3 regions of the Comamonas resistens genome follow, and region 2 is predicted to be linked to each of the others. Evidence: riboswitches for the same ligand, from Rfam matches in the RefSeq annotation. Region 2 holds a riboswitch; each other region holds the start of a gene.

What was found. Region 2 has a riboswitch for glycine ahead of gcvT (glycine cleavage system aminomethyltransferase GcvT). Riboswitches for the same ligand answer to the same signal wherever they lie in the genome.
Region 1: another riboswitch for glycine. It lies ahead of QMY55_RS15260 (trimeric intracellular cation channel family protein); the one in region 2 lies ahead of gcvT (glycine cleavage system aminomethyltransferase GcvT).
Region 3: another riboswitch for glycine. It lies ahead of QMY55_RS05245 (D-amino acid dehydrogenase); the one in region 2 lies ahead of gcvT (glycine cleavage system aminomethyltransferase GcvT).

Annotation. Positions count from the first base shown of each region.
Region 1 covers NZ_CP125947.1:3,269,220-3,273,999, forward strand. The annotation lists gene ssuE (NADPH-dependent FMN reductase) at 102-698, opposite strand; gene QMY55_RS15245 (hypothetical protein) at 750-953, opposite strand; gene QMY55_RS15250 (sulfate ABC transporter substrate-binding protein) at 1,012-2,049, opposite strand; gene QMY55_RS15255 (oxidative damage protection protein) at 2,195-2,470, shown strand; glycine riboswitch at 2,634-2,726, shown strand; glycine riboswitch at 2,740-2,860, shown strand; gene QMY55_RS15260 (trimeric intracellular cation channel family protein) at 2,912-3,577, shown strand; gene mnmC (FAD-dependent 5-carboxymethylaminomethyl-2-thiouridine(34) oxidoreductase MnmC) at 3,624-4,780, shown strand, end outside.
Region 2 covers NZ_CP125947.1:2,789,489-2,794,268, forward strand. The annotation lists gene QMY55_RS13055 (2,4'-dihydroxyacetophenone dioxygenase family protein) at 1-514, opposite strand, end outside; gene QMY55_RS13060 (hypothetical protein) at 724-1,275, shown strand; glycine riboswitch at 1,392-1,504, shown strand; glycine riboswitch at 1,522-1,636, shown strand; gene gcvT (glycine cleavage system aminomethyltransferase GcvT) at 1,715-2,854, shown strand; gene gcvH (glycine cleavage system protein GcvH) at 2,974-3,348, shown strand; gene QMY55_RS13075 (MolR family transcriptional regulator) at 3,396-3,947, shown strand; gene gcvP (aminomethyl-transferring glycine dehydrogenase) at 4,038-4,780, shown strand, end outside.
Region 3 covers NZ_CP125947.1:1,158,032-1,162,811, reverse strand. The annotation lists gene QMY55_RS05250 (amino acid permease) at 1-1,338, opposite strand, end outside; glycine riboswitch at 1,882-1,980, shown strand; glycine riboswitch at 1,981-2,101, shown strand; gene QMY55_RS05245 (D-amino acid dehydrogenase) at 2,155-3,423, shown strand; gene QMY55_RS05240 (amino acid permease) at 3,524-4,780, shown strand, end outside.

The DNA of each region.
Region 1 (4,780 bases), 480 kb from region 2:
GAGACTGCTATCAAAACAAAGACTTTGGAAAATCGGGTTCGCCCAATCCATGGGCCAGCGGGCAAAGACCTGGGCGGCCCTGCCGCCCTGCAGGTTCTTGTCTAGACGCTACATCGCACATCGGCAAACGCGATGTCTTCGAACTCGTGCGTGGCAGACCATTGCGCGGCACGGCGCAGGTCGGTCGCCAGCAGCTGGACGGCGTCGTCCACCCGTTGGGCAATATCGGGTGCCAGGCCATAGCCGCCCTCTGGCAGCAGCGGCAGGCTTTGATCGGTGGCATAGATGCCGGGCAAAATATGGCTGGCACCCAGCGACTGCAGCACGGGACGCAGCGCATAGTCCAGCGCCAGCATGTGGTGAGGGCTGCCGCCTGTGGCCAGGGGCAGCACGCGCTTGCCCTTGAAGGCCGTCTGGGGCAGGACATCCAGAAAAACCTTGAGCAGGCCGCTATAGGCAGCCTTGTAAACGGGCGTGGCCACCACCACCGCATCGGCGCGGGCCACGCGCTCGCTCACGGCGCGAATTTCAGGGTGGTCAAACCGGGCTTGCAACAGGGCTTCAGAGTCCAGTTGCCTGAGCTGCAGCAAGGGCTCGGTGCTCAGGCCCTGCGCCTGCAGGCGGGCTGCCACGGCGCTCAGCAAGGCTGTGGAGCGCGAGGGCTGTGTGGGACTACCGGCAATCAGCAAAATCGACATGGCTTGGCTTGATGTTTGTAGCTGCGTTAAGAGCTGTTAGCAGGCAATACCTCAGGGGGCTTGCACCGTGCTGGAGGATGCCTCCTGGGCCCTGCCTCCGGCCTGGGTTTGCGGTGGCTCAGGCCACAGCTTGCCGCTGGCAATCAATGCCTCGGCCTCATCCCACGAAGCCTCCCACGCCAGCAGCGGCTGGCGCGCATTCATCGCTCCCGCGCTCAAGAAAGACTGCCCCAGACGGCTCCAGAAATTGCTCATAACCCGCTCCTTTTTTGCTGTGACCTGGTGTGCGGCGGGCCAGCCCGCCGCGCTGTGCTTACTTCTTGGTGTAGATCTGGTCGAAGCTGCCGCCGTCGGCAAAGTGCGCCTTGTCCGCCGCAGCCCAGCCGCCGAACGCCTGGTCGATGGTGAACAGTTCCAGCTTGGGGAATTGCTTGGCAAACTCGCCGGCCACCTTGGCATCCGTGGGGCGGTAGAAGTTCTGGCCGGCGATGCGCTGACCTTCTTCGGAGTACAGATACTTCAGATAGGCCTCGGCCACGGCACGCGTGCCCTTTTTGTCGACCACCTTGTCCACCACGGCCACCGAAGGCTCGGCCAGGATGGACAGCGATGGCACGACGATCTGGAATTTCTCCGGACCAAACTCCTTGAGCGCCAGATAGGCCTCGTTCTCCCAGGCCAGCAGCACATCGCCCAGATTGCGCTGCACAAAAGTCACGGTGGAGCCGCGCGCACCGGTATCCAGCACGGGCACGTTCTTGTAGAGCTTGGTGATGAAGTCCCTGGCGCCGGCCTCGCCGCCATATTTGCGCTTGGCAAATTCCCAGGCCGCCAGATAGTTCCAGCGCGCGCCGCCCGAGGTCTTGGGGTTGGGCGTGATCACCTGTGTGCCCGGCTTGACCAGATCATCCCAGTCCTTGATGGCCTTGGGGTTGCCAGTGCGCACCAGGAACACGATGGTCGAGTTATAGGGCGCGCTGTTGTGGGGCAGGCGCTTTTGCCAGTCGGGCTTGACGCTGCCGTTCTTGACCAGCGCGTCGATATCGCCTGCCAGCGCCAGCGTGGCTACATCGGCCTCGATGCCATCAATGATGGAGCGCGCCTGCTTGCCCGAGCCGCCATGCGACTGCTTGATGCTCACGTCCTGTTTTTGCGTGGCTTTCCAGTGCTTGGCAAACGCCTGGTTGAAGTTCACATACAGCTCGCGGGTCGGGTCATAGGAGACATTGAGCAGTTGCACGGGTGCCGCGCCTTGTGCATGGGCGGGCAATGTTGGCAAAACAGATAGGGACAAGCCAGCGATCAGACCGGCGGCCAGGGGAAACTTGATAAAGTTGCGGCGATTTTTCATGTGACTGCGTGTTCTTGGAGTGAATGGGAAACGGGCTTCTCCCCCGTTGCTATGCATTCTTCAACCACAGTCTTAAAACTCAAACTACTAAGATTTCAGTTTGTTATTACCCAAACATCTGAGATCAAACAAGAGGACACTCGACATGGCACGTACCGTTCATTGCATCAAGCTGGGCCAGGATGCTGAAGGCCTGGACTTCCCCCCCGCTCCCGGCGAGCTGGGCAAGCGCATTTACGAAAGCGTGAGCAAGCAGGCCTGGGCCGACTGGCTCAAGCACCAGACCATGCTGATCAATGAAAACCGCCTGAACCTGGCCGACGCCCGCGCCCGCCAGTACCTGGCGCGCCAGATGGAAAACCATTTCTTTGGCTCTGGTGCCGATGCTGCGCAAGGCTATGTGCCGCCCAGCGAGCAGTAAGTCCTGCACGTTCTGCGAAGAAGCCCTGGGGTTTTGGCCTCAGGGCTTTTTTTGTTCAGGGATGACGGCCTGGCCAGCCGCGCCAAGCCCTGGCCCTGCGCAAAAACCAGTCAATCCAACTCAGTACAAACCCGAGTCCATCCTAGAAACTGGCTAGAATCCCGGCCATCCTGCGGGAGAGCGGAACCCTTCAACGGTTCCCGCCGAAGGCGCAAACTCCCATAATCGCTCAGGCAAAAAGTACCGCAGGTGGATCTGAACCGATCCGGATATCGCCAACTGGAGAGCAGCCCGCCGCTGAAAGCAAAATGCAGCAGGGCTCACCGAAGGGGCAAGCACGCAGCAGGACCGCGTGCGCAACTCTCAGGTACAAAGGACAGCGGGAGAGGCAAACCAGGCATTCCGCTGATGTGAGTGGCTGGTCTATTTTCAAGTGCCTTCATGCTTCCCTCCGTATCCCTGCTGGACTCGTTCCAGGCTTCCAATTTCACCGTCATGCTGGTCATCTATCTGGTGGCCATCACGGCGGAAGCCATGTCGGGCGCCCTGGCTGCGGGCCGACGCAATATGGACATCTTTGGCGTGGTCGTCATCGCTTTTGTCACCGCTCTGGGCGGCGGCACCATCCGCGACATGGTGCTGGGCCACTACCCCATAGGCTGGACTCAGCACCCCGAATATGTGTATCTGGTCATCAGCTTCGGCCTGCTGACCACGGTGATTGCGCGCCACATGGTCAAGCTCAAGCAGGTGTTTCTGTTGCTGGACGCCATGGGCCTGATCGCTTTTTCGCTGATCGGCAGCAATACGGCGCTGGAACTGGGCTACCCCACCGTCGTCGTCATCATGGCCGGCATGATTACCGGCATCAGCGGCGGCATCTTGCGCGATGTGCTGTGCAACCAGGTTCCCGTGGTCTTCCGCCGCGAGCTGTATGCCAGCGTCTCGCTGACGGTCTGCCTGCTGTTCCTGGGCCTGCGCTATCTGGATATCAGCCCGAACATCAGCACCATCATCTGCTTTGCCGGTGGGCTGGCCTTCCGTCTGGCTGCCATTCGCTTCAAGTGGCGCTTGCCGGTCTTTTCTTACCAGCAGCGCTGGGAGTGATTGCCCCCAGGCTTTGAGCGCTCTTCGCCCTATTCATACGTTTTCCATGTCCGAAACTGTTCATCGCCTGCTTGAAGGAATGCCTTCCAACGCCCAGCAGTGGCGGGTTCTGGAAACCGACTTCGGCTGCGGCCTGAGCTTTTTACAGACCTGGGCAGCATGGCAGGAACTGCCGCAGCGCCCACGCATTCTGCATTTTGTGGCTTTGCTGGATGTGCCTCCCACCCAAGCACAGTTGCAACAAAGCATGGCAGGCAATAGCGCGCCCCAGGCCCTGAGCCAGCAGCTGAGCGCCCAATGGTGGGGCCTGTTGCCCGGCGTGCACCGGCTGTCATTTGCTCAGGGTCAGGTGCTGCTGACACTCTATATCGGCGATACGCAGAACCTGCTGCGCAGACAGCCGCCACTGGCCGCTGACAGCATCAGCCTGAGCAATGCCGATGACGGCTGCTGGACGAATGACGCACTCAAGAATCTGGCCCGCCACTGCCGTCGTGGCACATTGCTGACAGCCCCCGCAAGCCTTCTCGCGCCGGCTCTGAGCAAGCTGGGTTTCAAGCAGCAAGCCATGTCCGGCACAGGCCTTATGGCGCATTACGACCCTGCGTGGGAGCCCCGTCATCGCTCTGACGGTCTGCCTCTGCCTGTTCAAACCCCGGGCCGCTGCCTGGTGCTGGGTGCAGGCCTTGCGGGTGCTGCAGCCGCCTCCAGCCTGGCAAGGCGCGGCTGGCAGGTGACGGTACTGGACGCGGCAGAGCAGCCCGCAGCCGGCGCATCGGGTCTGCCTGCTGGCCTGTTCTGCCCCCATGTCTCGCCAGATGACAGCCTGATCTCGCGCCTGTCGCGCAACGGCGTGCGCACCACGCTCCAGAATTTGCAGCAACTCAGCAGCCAGCAAAAGCTGCAACCGGGCCTGGACTGGGCGCAGGACGGCGTGCTCGAACATGATTTGAACCAGCCTGCACATCTGCCGCTGCAATGGCTAGCTAGCAGCGATACCCAATCGATCTGGGGCCTGCACTGGAGCCTGCCCGCCACGGCCGAACAGTTGCAGGCTGCACATCTGCCCATGGGCAGCCATGCCTTGTGGCATGCACAGGCGGGCTGGGTACGGCCAGCCCAGTTGGTCAAGGCCTTGTTGAACCAAGCTGGTATTCAATGGCAAGGCCAGACCCAGGTGGCCCGGCTCCGGCGCTCATCAGG
Region 2 (4,780 bases):
CATAATCTGCACCTATACCGACCTTCTCATAATGCTTTCGGCATAGGTCGATATAGCTGTGGACGTCAAAATATCCATCGGGTTTGCCATCCTCATCCAGCCAGATCAACGGCCCCTTGACGATAAAGAATGCTCGCATGGGCTGCTCGTGCTCATAGGCCACCAGCGTGTGGCCTTCGCCAGGCGTCTCGTAGACAAAGTCTCCGGCGTGGGCCGTCCAGTCATGCTCCAGATAGCCCCACTTCCCGGAAATGGTATAGGCGAATACTTCGTGCGGATGGTAATGGCGATTCACCAAGCCAGCTTCCTTGGCCATCAGGATATCGCACCACTTATTTTGCGATGGAGAAATCCAGAGGGGCCGAGAGAAAACAGTTTCGGTGAAAGGAACGTAATAGCGTTCATCTTCAGTAGGCGCATTCTGTATATAAACCTCCGGTTGCGCATCAGGCTGAAAGCAATTGGGAATAGGCTTCAGATATTTCCAGAATTCATTCGTGGCTTTTTCAGGCATTTTGTCTCCTTGGATAAAAATTGACGGACGTCATAATCCTATCCATCAGAAAATTTCTGATTTTCCTCTGCCGGACATGGCGTTTGACTCGTTTGGACACGCCTTGAAATAACGCACCTGAACATGAATGCGGCCAGCCCCTCCGCATCAGATCGATCCATACCACGAGCAATATCGGAAATGCCCAGGACCTGACCGAGAATGTCGCCATGGAAATTTCGCGCACTTCACGCCATCTCGCCGTCTTCGGCATCGCACTGGGCACCCTGCTGCTGGCTGGCTGCAGCACGCCGCCTGGCGGCAATACCGCCGTTTCGCAACAGACGGACCCATCGCAGCCCATACCGGCAATCGAGCCCAAGTCGACACCGACACCTGCATCATTGGCTTCGAGCGACAAACGCCCGGACTGGCCGGCCTGGGTCACTGCCGATTGCACGCCCTCAAGCCAGATGGACCCGGGCCCACAGGCCCGTTACCGCAAATCGCCGGTCATTCGCGCCAACTGGTTTCCCGACGGCTTGCGCACCATGGTGGTGTTTAGGCTTGAAGTGACACCTCAGGGCGAATTGGGCCGTGTGGCCTATCTGCCTGCCGATACCGATCCGCGTATCGTGAAAGCCATCACACAGTCGCTCAGGAGCTGGAAGTTCAAGCCCGGCATGCGCCAGGGCCATGCCGTCACCAGCTGCGTCGAGCAGCCCTATGAGCTGATATTCCCACCCCAGCCCATCCCTGCAGGCCCGGATAGCGCACCTTAGGACCTTTGTATCCTCGTCCCGAGAAACATAGATGCTGGCTACTCTTGTTTTTCCTTCATCGAAAACCCCATATCCGGCAAATTGCAGTGGTGCGGCCTGGTATTCGGCAGCTAGAATTCCACTGGTCAGGAGAGAGTGCCAGCGGCTTCAAGCCGTCCGGCACCGCCGAAGGCGCAGACAGCTCATAGCGGCTGTCAAAACGCTCAGGCAAAAGGACTGACAAGCGCTGCAAGCCAATAAGGCCCAGCGTTCCTTGCTGGAGAGAGATGCCAGACACCAGCGCTGGCATCCACCGAAGGAGCAAACCACTCGTGTTCATCGCGTGGTGAATCTCTCAGGTAAAGCGGACAGCAGGGCAAGCCCGCCATTCACGGCATGACCTTTGGGGTTCAGCCGTGCATGGCCACTCATCTTGGTTTGACCACCGGAGCGCTTGCCTGTGACTGCTGCCACTTCTTCCGATTCCGATCTGCGTTCCACACCGCTGTTTGCCCTGCATCAGAAACTGGGCGCCCGCATGGTACCGTTCGCCGGTTACTCCATGCCGGTGCAGTATCCGCAGGGGCTGATGGCCGAACATTTGCATACCCGCAAGGCCGCCGGCCTGTTCGATGTTTCGCACATGGGCCAGTTGCTGTTGCGCGGCCCCGATGCCGCCGCCGCGCTGGAGTCGCTGATGCCCGTGGATGTCATAGGCCTGGGCCTGCACAAGCAGCGCTACGGCCTGCTGCTCAATGAGCAAGGCGGCATTCTGGACGACCTGATGTTCGTCAACCGTGGCGATGACTTGTTCCTTATCGTCAACGGTGCCTGCAAGCAGGCCGACATCGCCCATATCCAGGCGCATATCGGTCAGCGCTGCGAAGTCATTCCCCTGCCCGATCGCGCCCTGCTGGCACTGCAGGGCCCCAAAGCGGCAAGCGTGCTCGAGCGCCTGATTCCGGGCGTCAACACCCTGGTCTTCATGACCGGCAATCATTTCAGCTGGCAGGCCCAGGACTTCTACATCACGCGCAGTGGCTATACGGGCGAGGACGGTTTTGAAATTTCGCTGCCAGGTGATGCTGCCCAAGCCTTTGCCGAAGCCCTGCTGGCTCAGCCCGAAGTGGCGCCTGTGGGCCTGGGCGCGCGCAATTCGCTGCGCCTGGAGGCAGGATTGTGTCTCTATGGCAATGACATAGATACCACGACCACCCCGGTGGAAGGCGCTCTGAACTGGGCCATCCAGAAAGTGCGCCGCAGCGACGGAGAGCGCGAAGGCGGCTTTCCCGGCGCAAGCATCGTGCTGGAGCAGTTGCAGAATCCCGAACAACTCAAGCGCAAGCGCGTGGGTCTGATTGCACTCGAGCGTATTCCCGTGCGCGAACCTGCGGTGCTGGAAAACATGGACGGTCAGCACATAGGCCACATCACCAGCGGCCTGCTCAGCCCCACGCTGAACCAGCCCGTGGCATTGGCCTATGTAGAGCCTGACTACGCGACCGCGGGCACCGAAATCTTTGCCATGGTGCGCGGCAAGCCCGTGCCCATGAAAGTTGTGGCCACACCGTTCGTGCCCACCAACTACTTCCGCGGCTAAGCCTGCCCACGCACAAGAGACAGACCAGTTTGCCGAACAGTGCTCAGAACGCCGCTAAAGTGCGCACTGGACCTTTCTCAAATCTCTGATTCCCCCTGAATCCCCCATCTGGAGCCTCCATGAGCATCAAGTTTTCCAAAGAACACGAGTGGATCAACGCCGCTGACACCAATGCCGCCATCGTCGGCATCACCGTTCATGCGCAAGACGCGCTGGGCGATGTTGTGTTTGTGGACCTGCCTGCCGTGGGCGCCACCTTCAAGGCCGGCGATGTGGCTGGCGTGGTCGAGTCCGTCAAGGCGGCAGCCGACGTCTATATGCCCGTGACCGGCGAGATCGTCGAAGTCAACGAAGCCCTGCGCGATGACCCTTCGCTCGCCAACAGCGACCCGCTGGCTGCGGGCTGGTTCTTCAAGGTCAAGATGAGCAATGTGGGCGAGCTCGAAGGCCTGATGGAAGAGACCGCCTACAACGATTTCGCCAAGGACAACTAAGCATATCAACGGCCTTTGCATTGCAAAGGCCGTTTTTGCATGCTGCCATGAACACCACTTTGTACTTCGACGACTCTGAAGTCGGCCTTGCTCGCGAAACCAGCCATCCGGCCTTTGTGCGCATTGCAGGTCAGGACTTCTATTACGACTGCGGCGATGATTTCAGCCCCTTCGGCAATGATGACGGCAGCGACACCCTGGCCGCTCTTGAAGAGTGGTATCAGGAGCAGGCGCACGGCAAGCCCGTCAAGGCTTCGCGCTTTCTGCGCCAGCAACTGAGCGACTGGGATCTGCCTGTGCCCAAGGATATGCTGACCCGTGACGATGCGGCCAGGGCCCAGTGGCTGGCTCGCGATGACATGAACCAGAGCTATCTGCGCTCGGTCTGCCGCGCCCATGTGGCCACTGCCTTTGGTCAGCTCAAGATCACCGGCAGCATCGATGCCGATCTGCAAAAGCAGGCCCTGCTTGCCCTGGCCTGCCAGCAATGGCTGAACACCGTGGCACGCAGCAAATATCCCGATTGGGAATATGCCGACCAGGAAAGCGAACGCCTGGCTCTGATGAACACCGCGCTGGAACAAGCCAGCGCTGCTTGAAGCACCGGCTGTATGTCTTGAGGCATATGGCATTCACGCATGCCCGGCATGCAAACTGTCAGTCACAGTATTTGAGAATAGGTCCCTCCCATGCTGATGTCGCCCCCCGCCCCTGTCGCTTCGCTGGAGTCTCTGGAAAACGCGAGCGAATTCATTCCCCGCCATATCGGCCCAGATGCCGATGAGCAACAGAAAATGCTGGCCGCCATCGGCAAGCCCACATTGGATGCCTTGATTCGCGATGTGATGCCCGACTCCATCGCTCGCGCCAAGCCCATGGATCTTCCCGCTCCGGTGACCGAAGCCGCTGCACTGGCCGAGCTCAAGACCATCGCCGGCAAGAACCAGGTTCTGAAAAGTTTTATCGGCCAGGGCTACTACGGCACGCACACACCGGGTGTCATCCTGCGCAACATCCTCGAAAACCCCGCCTGGTACACGGCCTACACCCCTTATCAGGCCGAAATTTCGCAAGGCCGCATGGAGGCACTGGTCAACTTCCAGACCATGGTGACCGACCTGACCGGCATGCCTATCGCCAACGCCTCCATGCTGGACGAGGCCACGGCCGCCGCCGAGGGCATGACACTGGCCAGGCGCTCGGTCAAGTCCAAAAGCAACCGCATTGTGCTGGCCGGTGATCTGCACCCGCAAACGATCGAAGTCATCCAGACCCGAGCCCAGCCCATCGGTATCGAGGTGCTGGTAGCCAACAGCAAACAGGAATGGGAAGCTGCTTTGGCAGGCGACTTCTTTGCCGCCGTCATCCAGTACCCGGCTTCGAGCGGCTGGATTGTGGACTGGAAGGCCGATGTGCAGGCCATCCACGCCAA
Region 3 (4,780 bases), 1.6 Mb from region 2:
CGTCACCACCAGGCACAGCACAAAGGCAAAGATCGGGCCGAAGGGAAAGGCGCCGGCCTTGTAGGGCAGCAGGCCCACATCATGACCATGCATGACATAACCGCGGCGGAAGCGATAGTGGCTGACGGCAATGCCCAGCCAGACGATGAACTCCGTCATGCCGGCCAGATTCAGCAGCCAGATATAGACGGCCTGCGGGCTGTAGAGCGAGGAAAACAGGCACAGGCTGGCCACCAGCGTGCTGCCGACCAGGGCCACCAGGGGCACGCCGTTCTTCGTCAGCCTGGCAAACATGCGCGGTGCATTGCCCTCGGTCGCCATGTTGTAGAGCATGCGCGTGGCCGCATACATGCCCGAGTTACCGGCGGACAGCACCGAGGTCAGAATCACCGCATTCATCACCGTCGCCGCCGACAGCAGGCCCGCATGCTGGAACACCAGCGTGAAGGGGCTGACGGCAATGTCGGCCACGTCGGTGCGCAGCAGCTGCGGATCGGTATAGGGAATCAGAAAGCCGATGACGATGATGGCCAGCACATAGAACAGCAGAATGCGCCAGAACACCTTGCGAATGGCACGCGGCACGTTCTCGCGCGGGTTTTCGGATTCGCCCGCTGCCACGCCCACCAGCTCCGTGCCCTGGAAGGAATAGGCCACGATCATGGCCACGCCCACAAAGGTGGCGAAATTGCCGACGAAAGGCGCGTCGCCCGTGGTCCAGTTTTCAAAGCCGGGCACATGGCCGTTGCTGACGATGCCGAACAGAATCAGCACACCCGTGATCAGGAATGCCACCACGGCCAGCACCTTGATCAGCGCGAACCAGTATTCGGCCTCGGCAAAGCCGCGCGCCGAGAAGGCATTGAGCCCCACCATGAGCAGCAGGAACAAGAGGCTCCAGATGATGCCCGGCACATCGGGGAACCAGTAGGCCATGACCAGTTGCGAGGCCACCAGGTCCACCGCCACCACCACGGCCCAGCTGAACCAGAAGTTCCAGCCCAGCGCAAAGCCGAAGCCGCGATCCACATAGCGCGAGGCATAGGTCGAAAAAGAACCGGCGACAGGCATGAACGCCGCGAGTTCGCCCAGGCTGGTCATGATGTAGTACACCATGATGCCGATGAGCAGATAGGTCAGTACCGCGCCACCAGGACCGATCTGGGCGATGGCCGAGCCGGAGGCCACAAACAGGCCCGTGCCGATGGCCCCGCCAATGGCAATCATGCTCAGGTGACGCTGCTTGAGCACCCGGTGCAGCCGGGGTTGCTCGCTGTCACTGCTGCAAGAGGCCTGCACCGTCTGCGTGGGCTGCTGGCCGGAGTTGGGTTGGGACATAAGTCTTGTTGTCTTGGTTTGCGCCTGTTCAAGCCAAAGCACCAAACCATCCCGCAGGCGCTGCTGCATGCAACGCAAAAAAGCGACCATTGCGATCGCAGACAACAAGGACAAAGGAACAAAGCCATGAGGCAGAACGCGATGGCGGCAGATAAGCCGGCTGCACTCTGTATCGGTAGCCACCCCAGTCGGGTGCTTCAAAGGTCGGGCGCAGATATCACCAGACCCCTTGACAGGCAAAACCCGTATTCTGCCCAAAACCCCGTCCCGCCACTTTGGCCCCGGTCAATGCAATGACGGGCTCTGGGGCTGCTCCAGCTCGCTTGACAGAGTGATTTGCTATGAAAGTACAAGCATCTATCGCTTTGTCTGCATCACTTTTCTGGTTTTTTATTCATGTAACCCTGGGGCACAAAGCGTCATCAGCTATCCAAAGCAGAGCGCTATTCGAAGACATTGCCACCACGTCAGCATTTGTAAGTCTAGAAAACCCGTATATCCAATGACTGGCGTTCTTTCTACATTTGCTCGCAGGCTTTCAGCCCGGTGATATCGAGAGAGACTGCCACTCGTCAAAAAGCAGGCAGCGCCGAAGGAGCAACCGCCCCGGAAACTCTCAGGCAAAAGGATCGGCATCACCGTTTCACACACTCTGAAGAATGTCCGGACGTCATCGTCCGCCGGGCATACCGAAGGAGCAAGCGAGCAGCGCCCCAGGGCATCTGCCTCGTGAATCTCTCAGGTCCAGAACAGAGGGGGCGTCCGCTGCGCATATCGCGCACGGGCTCCACCTTTGACGTATCTGGAATCTGAATCATGAAGACAATCGCCGTCATCGGTGGTGGCATCACGGGCGTGACCACCGCCTATGCCCTCGCACGCCGCGGATTTTCCGTCACCCTGTTCGAGAAGCAGCGCTATGCCGCCATGGAGACCTCGTTCGCCAATGGCGGACAACTCTCGGCATCGAACGCCGAGGTCTGGACCCACTGGTCCACCATCCTCAAGGGCCTGAAGTGGATGCTCAAGAGCGATGCTCCGCTGCTGCTCAACCCCAAGCCCAGCTGGCACAAGATTTCCTGGTTCTGCCAGTTTCTGGCAGCCATTCCTCACTACGAGAAAAACACGGTCGAAACCGCGCGCCTAGCCATTGCGGCGCGCGAACATCTGTTCACCTGGGCCGAACGCGAAGGCATTGATTTCGACCTCAAAAAGCAGGGCATCTTGCATATCTATCGCGACCAGGCGGGCTTTGAACATGCGGGCAGGGTTTCGCAGTTGCTGGCCAAAGGCGGACTGGAGCGCCGTGCCGTCACTCCCGATGAAATGCATGCCATCGAGCCCACGCTGTCGGGCAAGTTCTATGGCGGCTACTTCACCGAAAGCGATTCCACCGGCGACATCCACAAGTTCACCAGCGGCCTGGCTGCTGCCTGCGAACGACTGGGCGTGCAATGCCGCTACGACCAGGAGATCGTGGCGGTGGACAGCAACGGCAAGCAGGCCAGCGTGACCGTGCGCCAAGGCGCGGAAACCGCGACCTCGACCTTCGACGCCATGGTGGTCTGCGCCGGCACGGCCAGCCGCGCGCTGGCCAGCCAGCTCGGCGACAGTGTCAACATCTATCCGGTCAAAGGCTACTCCATCACCGTCAATCTGCCCGATGCAGCCAGCCGCGCCGCAGCTCCCGTGGTCAGCCTGCTCGATGACGAAACCAAGCTGGTCACCAGCCGTCTCGGTGACGATCGCTTCCGCGTGGCCGGCACGGCCGAGTTCAACGGCTACAACAAGGACATCCGCGCCGACCGCATTCGCCCGCTCATCGAATGGGTGCAGCAATGCTTTCCGGGCGTCAGCACACGCAGCGTCGTGCCCTGGGCCGGTCTGCGCCCCATGATGCCGGACATGCTGCCGCGCGTGGGACGCGGCAACAAGCCCTGCGTGTTCTACAACACCGGCCACGGCCATCTGGGCTGGACCTTGTCGGCCATCACTGCCGACATGGTGGGCGATGTCGTGCTGCAGTCCATGGGCAGCACCAGCAGACAGCCCCGACCGGCCACGCTGACCACCGCTCGCGCCTGAGCACCACCTGAAAACCTCACCAACAAGCCAGACACGGCAGCCGCAGCGCCCCGTGAGGGGCGACTGTTGCCGTGTGAATGGCAAAACGGAGACATACAACATGAGCCGAAATCATCCAATCGCAGCCGGGGAGTCGCTGCAGCAGACAGGGGAGCTGGAGCGCGGCCTCAAGGACCGGCATATCCAGCTGATCGCCCTGGGTGGCGCCATTGGCGTGGGCCTGTTCCTGGGCTCGGCCAAGGCCATTCACAAAGCCGGGCCGCTGCTGCTGGTCAGCTACGCCATTGCCGGGCTGGCCATCTTCTTCATCATGCGGGCGCTGGGCGAGCTGCTGGTGCACCGCCCGGTGGCTGGCTCTTTTGCCACCTATGCCGAAACCTACGTCAGCCCCTGGGCTGGATTCGTCACCGGCTGGACCTACTGGTTCACCTGGGTGGTGACGGGCATGGCCGAGCTCACGGCCATAGGCATCTACACCCACTACTGGTTTCCGGCCATTCCGCAATGGGTTCCGGCGCTCGCCACCCTGGCCCTGCTGCTGGGCGTGAATCTGATTGCGGTCAAGGTCTTTGGCGAGCTGGAATTCTGGTTCGCGCTGATCAAGGTCGTGACCATTGTGGCCACGCTGGTGCTGGGCGTGGCCATCATCACCACGGGCTGGGGCCCGCTGGGCCAGACCGCCAGCTTCTCCAATCTCTGGTCGCACGGCGGCTTTGCGCCCATGGGCATGGTCGGCGTGGTCTTCACCTTGCAGATAGCCTGCTTTGCCTATACCGGCGTGGAGCTGATAGGTGTGACTGCCGGTGAGGCCGAGTCGCCCGAGAAGGTGCTGCCCAAAGCCACCAACAGCATCGTCTACCGCATCCTGATCTTCTACGTCGGCGCCCTGGTGGTCATCATGTCGCTGGTACCCTGGAACGAGCTGAGTCCCGACATGAGCCCCTTCGTCCATGTCTTCGACAAGCTGGGCATTCCTGCCGCTGCCGGCATCATCAACTTCGTGGTCATCACCGCCGCAGCCTCTTCGTGCAACAGCGGCATCTTCAGCACGGGCCGCATGCTCTACACGCTGGCGCAATTCAAGCAGGCGCCCGCCCGCCTGGGCAAGGTCAATTCACGCCATGTGCCGGCCGCCGGCATTGTGATCTCTGCGGCCTTCATGCTGGTCGGCGTGGTGCTCAACTATCTGGTGCCCGAGGAGGCCTTCATCTATGTGACCAGCATTGCCACCATAGGCGCCGTGTGGACCTGGGGCATCATCGTCTTTGCCCATCTGCGCTACCGCCGCGCCGTGAGACTGGGACGCGCCGCAGCCGTGGCCTACCGCATGCCGGGGGCACCGTTCACCAACTGGTTT